3 regions of the Carnobacterium mobile DSM 4848 genome follow, and region 3 is predicted to be linked to each of the others. Evidence: a T-box and tRNA genes for the amino acid it is inferred to sense, from the RefSeq annotation. Region 3 holds a T-box; the other regions hold tRNA genes.
The links. The T-box of region 3 lies ahead of tyrS (tyrosine--tRNA ligase). A T-box ahead of a tRNA ligase gene usually reads a tRNA of that ligase, here a tRNA-Tyr.
Positions count from the first base shown of each region.

Region 1: it encodes a tRNA-Tyr, which carries the amino acid that the T-box ahead of tyrS (tyrosine--tRNA ligase) is inferred to sense. The anticodon was not compared.
Region 2: it encodes a tRNA-Tyr, which carries the amino acid that the T-box ahead of tyrS (tyrosine--tRNA ligase) is inferred to sense. The anticodon was not compared.

Region 1 covers NZ_JQMR01000001.1:265,887-268,129, forward strand. The annotation lists rRNA gene BR87_RS01130 (23S ribosomal RNA) at 1-45, shown strand, start outside; rRNA gene rrf (5S ribosomal RNA) at 137-252, shown strand; tRNA gene BR87_RS01140 (tRNA-Asn) at 264-336, shown strand; tRNA gene BR87_RS01145 (tRNA-Ser) at 394-482, shown strand; tRNA gene BR87_RS01150 (tRNA-Glu) at 496-567, shown strand; tRNA gene BR87_RS01155 (tRNA-Val) at 577-649, shown strand; tRNA gene BR87_RS01160 (tRNA-Asp) at 667-742, shown strand; tRNA gene BR87_RS01165 (tRNA-Phe) at 783-855, shown strand; tRNA gene BR87_RS01170 (tRNA-Tyr) at 869-952, shown strand; tRNA gene BR87_RS01175 (tRNA-Trp) at 984-1,057, shown strand; tRNA gene BR87_RS01180 (tRNA-His) at 1,092-1,164, shown strand; tRNA gene BR87_RS01185 (tRNA-Gln) at 1,175-1,246, shown strand; tRNA gene BR87_RS01190 (tRNA-Cys) at 1,283-1,353, shown strand; tRNA gene BR87_RS01195 (tRNA-Leu) at 1,385-1,468, shown strand; gene BR87_RS01200 (arginase family protein) at 1,985-2,243, shown strand, end outside.
Region 2 covers NZ_JQMR01000001.1:254,761-257,003, forward strand. The annotation lists rRNA gene BR87_RS01040 (23S ribosomal RNA) at 1-359, shown strand, start outside; rRNA gene rrf (5S ribosomal RNA) at 451-566, shown strand; tRNA gene BR87_RS01050 (tRNA-Asn) at 578-650, shown strand; tRNA gene BR87_RS01055 (tRNA-Ser) at 708-796, shown strand; tRNA gene BR87_RS01060 (tRNA-Glu) at 810-881, shown strand; tRNA gene BR87_RS01065 (tRNA-Val) at 891-963, shown strand; tRNA gene BR87_RS01070 (tRNA-Asp) at 981-1,056, shown strand; tRNA gene BR87_RS01075 (tRNA-Phe) at 1,097-1,169, shown strand; tRNA gene BR87_RS01080 (tRNA-Tyr) at 1,183-1,266, shown strand; tRNA gene BR87_RS01085 (tRNA-Trp) at 1,298-1,371, shown strand; tRNA gene BR87_RS01090 (tRNA-His) at 1,406-1,478, shown strand; tRNA gene BR87_RS01095 (tRNA-Gln) at 1,489-1,560, shown strand; tRNA gene BR87_RS01100 (tRNA-Cys) at 1,597-1,667, shown strand; tRNA gene BR87_RS01105 (tRNA-Leu) at 1,699-1,782, shown strand.
Region 3 covers NZ_JQMR01000001.1:1,645,557-1,647,799, reverse strand. The annotation lists gene tyrS (tyrosine--tRNA ligase) at 1-1,212, opposite strand, end outside; T-box leader at 1,285-1,503, opposite strand; gene BR87_RS07830 (VOC family protein) at 1,972-2,243, opposite strand, start outside.

The sequences.
Region 1 (2,243 bases), 1.4 Mb from region 3:
GATGTATGGAGCGGACCAATACTAATCGGTCGAGGACTTAACCAATTTTTTAAACGGTGAACGAACGGTTTAAAACCAACTTTACAGTAAACAATACCCAGTTTTGAGAGAACAACGTTCTCTTATATGCAAGATGTGCGGTGGCAATGGCAAGAAGGTCACACCTGTTCCCATGCCGAACACAGCAGTTAAGCTTCTTAGCGCCGATGGTAGTGAAGGGTTTCCCTTTGTGAGAGTAGGACGTTGCCGTGCATCTTTTTTATTCCGCAATAGCTCAGCTGGTAGAGCGCATGACTGTTAATCATGATGTCGCAGGTTCGAGCCCTGCTTGCGGAGTTACATAGTTGTCTATGGAAAAAAGTAACCAAATGAGAGTGTTAACAGAACCAACTTGGAGAGTTGTCCGAGCGGCCGAAGGAGCATGATTGGAAATCATGTAGGCGGTGCACACTGTCTCAAGGGTTCGAATCCCTTACTCTCCGTTACACTAATTTCGGCCCGTTGGTCAAGTGGTTAAGACACCGCCCTTTCACGGCGGTATCACGGGTTCGAATCCCGTACGGGTCATGTACTTCAGGAGGTTTAGCTCAGCTGGGAGAGCATCTGCCTTACAAGCAGAGGGTCAGCGGTTCGATCCCGTTAACCTCCATTTTACGCAATACTATTGGTCTCGTGGTGTAGGGGTTAACATGTCTGCCTGTCACGCAGAAGATCGCGGGTTCGATTCCCGTCGAGACCGCCATTTTTATTGACGTATGTAATGAACCGAAAGGTTCCAATATGGCCTGGTAGCTCAGTTGGTAGAGCACTTGATTGAAGCTCAAGGTGTCGGCAGTTCGATTCTGTCCCAGGCCACCTTTTTTAAAGCGGAGGGGTAGCGAAGTGGCTAAACGCGGCGGACTGTAAATCCGCTCCTTCGGGTTCGGCAGTTCGAATCTGCCCCCCTCCACCATTTATTTAAAAAGAATAACCTTATTTTAAATAGGGGTATAGTTTAAAGGTAGAACTATGGTCTCCAAAACCATCAGTGTGGGTTCAATTCCTACTACCCCTGCCATTTTTAAAATAATGACGAGATAATTCATACCATGGCGATTGTGGTGAAGTGGTTAACACACCGGATTGTGGTTCCGGCATGCGTGGGTTCGAACCCCATCAGTCGCCTTTTTATTTTTGGGCTATAGCCAAGCGGTAAGGCAAGGGACTTTGACTCCCTTATGCGTTGGTTCGAATCCAGCTAGCCCAGTTTTTTACAATAAATACAACACTCCATTTTAAAAATGGCGGTATAGCCAAGTGGTAAGGCAGAGGTCTGCAAAACCTTCATCACCGGTTCAAATCCGGTTACCGCCTTATCTGATAAATGGGACGTTCATCTTATCTTGCCGGCGTGGCGGAATTGGTAGACGCGCTGGACTCAAAATCCTGTGCCCGCAAGGGCGTGCCGGTTCGATTCCGGCCGCCGGTATTCTAAAAAGCACCAGCAGTCTTTGTACTGTTGGTGCTTTTTTCTTTGGTTCTATCATTTTTGATGTTGCTAAGCAAAATGGATCTATTCTACAATCTTGATGTTTTTGGAGGAATAGTGGTTGCTTGCAGCCATGTAAAGGATTCAAGCCTCAAACGAAGCGGTTATGCTTCGTTTGAGGCTTGAAAGGCTGGAGACAGATAAGGCTCCAGACGATCCCATGGCTTCTTGCAAGCAGACACATAAATTTCGGAGGAAATTTCACTATTTAAGAATTACCAACACGAAAAAGAGCCTTTCTTTTCGATAACAGGTAGTGGTGATTTCAAAATGTGCTGAAAGGCACTTTTTTTAATAGTAGTTAATTGAAGAGGTTATGTAGTTAAATGAACTGGAAAAATAATGGAACCTAAAAGCTATATGCTTAATACCTTTTATTAAGTGCCTTAAGATTTCTATTGTAAAAATGAAAACGGATACTATAATAGAAAGTAAGCAGTTAGGAGCTGGTAGTGAATGCAAAATGAAAGTAATGTAACCATTATTAGTAATAAGTACAAGGATAGTATTGAAAAAATCTATCAAGACCTTTACTCGTGCATAATTGATATTGCGGATATTTACGGGACAAATGCAATATGTTCTGCAGAAGCAATGCAGACTATCTTTCAAAGAATAGATGCTCAATCAACATCCAAGCTTTTCTTTCTGGGTAATGGAAATTTTCATTACTTGTCTTATGGGCTATTGAAAAAGATAAAAACTTCTTTTACTT
Region 2 (2,243 bases), 1.4 Mb from region 3:
AAGGGTTGGGCTGTTCGCCCATTAAAGCGGTACGCGAGCTGGGTTCAGAACGTCGTGAGACAGTTCGGTCCCTATCCGTCGCGGGCGCAGGAAATTTGAGAGGAGCTGTCCTTAGTACGAGAGGACCGGGATGGACACACCGCTGGTGTACCAGTTGTTCTGCCAAGGGCATTGCTGGGTAGCTATGTGTGGACGGGATAAACGCTGAAAGCATCTAAGCGTGAAGCCCCCCTCAAGATGAGATTTCCCATCACGTAAGTGAGTAAGACCCCTGAGAGATGATCAGGTAGATAGGTTGGAAGTGGAAGTACAGCGATGTATGGAGCGGACCAATACTAATCGGTCGAGGACTTAACCAATTTTTTAAACGGTGAACGAACGGTTTAAAACCAACTTTACAGTAAACAATACCCAGTTTTGAGAGAACAACGTTCTCTTATATGCAAGATGTGCGGTGGCAATGGCAAGAAGGTCACACCTGTTCCCATGCCGAACACAGCAGTTAAGCTTCTTAGCGCCGATGGTAGTGAAGGGTTTCCCTTTGTGAGAGTAGGACGTTGCCGTGCATCTTTTTTATTCCGCAATAGCTCAGCTGGTAGAGCGCATGACTGTTAATCATGATGTCGCAGGTTCGAGCCCTGCTTGCGGAGTTACATAGTTGTCTATGGAAAAAAGTAACCAAATGAGAGTGTTAACAGAACCAACTTGGAGAGTTGTCCGAGCGGCCGAAGGAGCATGATTGGAAATCATGTAGGCGGTGCACACTGTCTCAAGGGTTCGAATCCCTTACTCTCCGTTACACTAATTTCGGCCCGTTGGTCAAGTGGTTAAGACACCGCCCTTTCACGGCGGTATCACGGGTTCGAATCCCGTACGGGTCATGTACTTCAGGAGGTTTAGCTCAGCTGGGAGAGCATCTGCCTTACAAGCAGAGGGTCAGCGGTTCGATCCCGTTAACCTCCATTTTACGCAATACTATTGGTCTCGTGGTGTAGGGGTTAACATGTCTGCCTGTCACGCAGAAGATCGCGGGTTCGATTCCCGTCGAGACCGCCATTTTTATTGACGTATGTAATGAACCGAAAGGTTCCAATATGGCCTGGTAGCTCAGTTGGTAGAGCACTTGATTGAAGCTCAAGGTGTCGGCAGTTCGATTCTGTCCCAGGCCACCTTTTTTAAAGCGGAGGGGTAGCGAAGTGGCTAAACGCGGCGGACTGTAAATCCGCTCCTTCGGGTTCGGCAGTTCGAATCTGCCCCCCTCCACCATTTATTTAAAAAGAATAACCTTATTTTAAATAGGGGTATAGTTTAAAGGTAGAACTATGGTCTCCAAAACCATCAGTGTGGGTTCAATTCCTACTACCCCTGCCATTTTTAAAATAATGACGAGATAATTCATACCATGGCGATTGTGGTGAAGTGGTTAACACACCGGATTGTGGTTCCGGCATGCGTGGGTTCGAACCCCATCAGTCGCCTTTTTATTTTTGGGCTATAGCCAAGCGGTAAGGCAAGGGACTTTGACTCCCTTATGCGTTGGTTCGAATCCAGCTAGCCCAGTTTTTTACAATAAATACAACACTCCATTTTAAAAATGGCGGTATAGCCAAGTGGTAAGGCAGAGGTCTGCAAAACCTTCATCACCGGTTCAAATCCGGTTACCGCCTTATCTGATAAATGGGACGTTCATCTTATCTTGCCGGCGTGGCGGAATTGGTAGACGCGCTGGACTCAAAATCCTGTGCCCGCAAGGGCGTGCCGGTTCGATTCCGGCCGCCGGTATTCTAAAAAAAGTAGTATCAATTGTTTAACGACTGTTGATACTACTTTTTTATGGTCTAATTTTGGTTCTTTATCGAATTGTGTTGGTCATGCTTAATAATGAAATTTCCTCCGGAATTTACGCGTCTGCTTGCAAGAGCCATGGGGACGACTGGAGCCTTACATGTCTCCAGCCTTTCAAGCCTCAAACGAAGCCTAACCGCTTCGTAATTCGCATTGAATCCTTTACATGGCTGCAAGGAGCCGCTATTCCTCCGAAATTTTAAGTTGTGAAATAGACTCATTCTTCTTACTAACACTAAAAATAATAGAACTCTAATTTTGGTTTTCCTATAGCCTACCAAAACTTGGCAATAGTAGATTGGTTTTTCGGTTCTTAAAATGGTTATACAACATTGGACAAGGCCGGAGAAAGAAGTACATTTAAAATTAACTTGAATGGGCAATTGTAGTAGGTAGAA
Region 3 (2,243 bases):
CCGTTCATCAAAAGAATTTTGAGGAGTTACGATGGCATCAACGTTGGTTACTTTTTCGCCATTCATGGAAAGTGCGCCATTAGTAATATCTTCGCGGGCTTGACGTCTAGAAGGCTCAATACCGACAACATCTACTAGCCATTCCACAATGTTGCGTTCTTCTTTAGGTGCTTCGAAAGTCGGCATGTTTTTGAAGCCTTCTTCAATCTGATCAGCTGTCAAACTTTTTACATCACCAGAAAACAAAGCTGCAGTGATTTTTTCAGCATCGTTCAATGCTTGTTCACCATGGACAAATAATGTCATTTCACGGGCCAACGTTTTTTGTGCTTCCCGTTTATGCGGCTCAGTTGTTATTTTTTCAGCTAACGCTTCGATTTCATCTTTAGTTAAGAAGGTAAAGTACTTCAAGTATTTGACGACATCACGGTCATCTTGATTTAACCAGAATTGGTAAAATTCGTAAGGAGTAGTTTTTTCTGGGTCTAACCAAACAGCACCGCCAGCAGTTTTTCCGAATTTCGTTCCGTCAGCTTTTAACATTAATGGAATGGTTAAGCCATAAACTTCAGCTTCAGGGCCTTCTTGTTTGCGAATATATTCTAAACCAGCTGTAATGTTTCCCCATTGATCTGCGCCGCCGATTTGCAATTGAACATTTTCATGTTGGTACAAATGTAAGAAATCGATAGATTGTAAAATTTGGTACGTAAATTCAGTAAATGAAATACCCGTTTCTAAACGACTGGCAACAATGTCTTTAGCCAGCATGGTGTTGATGTTAAAACTTTTTCCGATATTGCGTAAGAAATCTAGTAAACTGATATCTTTCGTCCAATCCAAATTGTTGACCATACGAATCGATTTTTCATTTTTCCCTGCATCAAATAATTTTTCCATTTGACGGGTTAATTTATCGGCATTGTTTTGAACTTGTTCTCTTGTTTGCAACGTACGTTCTTCTGATTTTCCACTAGGGTCGCCGATGGAACCTGTTGCTCCGCCGATAACAATGACGGGACGGTGACCAGCTAACTGGAATCGTTTCAAAATCATAAAAGGGATCAAATGACCAATATGCATACTGTCGCCCGTTGGATCAACCCCGCAGTACAAAGCTATTTGTTTCTGTTCAATTAATTTTCTTAAACCTGTTTCGTCTGTTTGTTGGTTAATGGCATCGCGCCATTCTAATTCATCAAGAATATTCATTTTTTAAGCTCCTTTTTCTGTATTGTTAAAAACAAATAAAAAAGTCCCGATGAAAAGACAAAATCATCTTTTCATCGGGACGAAAAATTTCGTGTTACCACCCAATTTGCCAACAAATTTTACTGCAAAGTTGCTGACCGCTCATTTACTGTTATCGCCAGTAGGACGCTTGAGGTTAATCAAGTTACTCCAGAGTGTAATTCGCGAAAAAGGGTTGTGCTAGTTTCCATCACCCACTAGCTTTCTAGTGACAACATCCTTTTTGCTACTATGCTCATTCATCGTAAATAGTGCTATAAGTTTGTTTTTAGTATAGTCAACCAGCAGAGAATTGTCAATTGACAGATTTGCTTAATTTGCTGAGAAAAATCTAGAAAATAGCAAGGGTATTATTTATATACATTGAAGTTTTTCTATGGATTAAACAATTATATAGAGCTTTGTATCAGCGATGCAGTAAAGCAACTCAATTTAGATTTTCACAAAAACTAAAAATTCTTTAGTCTATATCGAACATTTTCGATAACTGCCGAAAAGCACAAATTTTTAAAATTCTCTCGATAAATTGATTTAAGTACCATAAAGCACAAGAAGTTTCATCATTTCGGTCCTTAAAAGGTATTTGTGTACCATATTGTTAATTTTATCAAAGTGATAAGGTCCATAATATGCTTTTACGTACCATATCGTTGCTATTTGATTCATCATATGGTCTTCAATCATTTTTATCCAATCCATACGGACGTTTTATACTGTACATCATTGAGCTGGCGTCCACCGTTTAGGTTGGCTGTCAGCTGGATAATTTATACCTGCTGGATAACTGATCATTTCAACCAGCATGCCCCAAGGAGCTCGACCATACACAAATTGGTTTCCAAAACCGCTCTCGGCAGCAGAAGAAAGTTTATTTGACTTAGACAGAAGCTTTCCACCTGACTGAGTGAACTGTTCAACAGCTTTTTGGATATCGTCTACATAAAAAGCCACATGTTGTAAGCCGTAATCGGAAGCAATTACCGGTTGTCGTT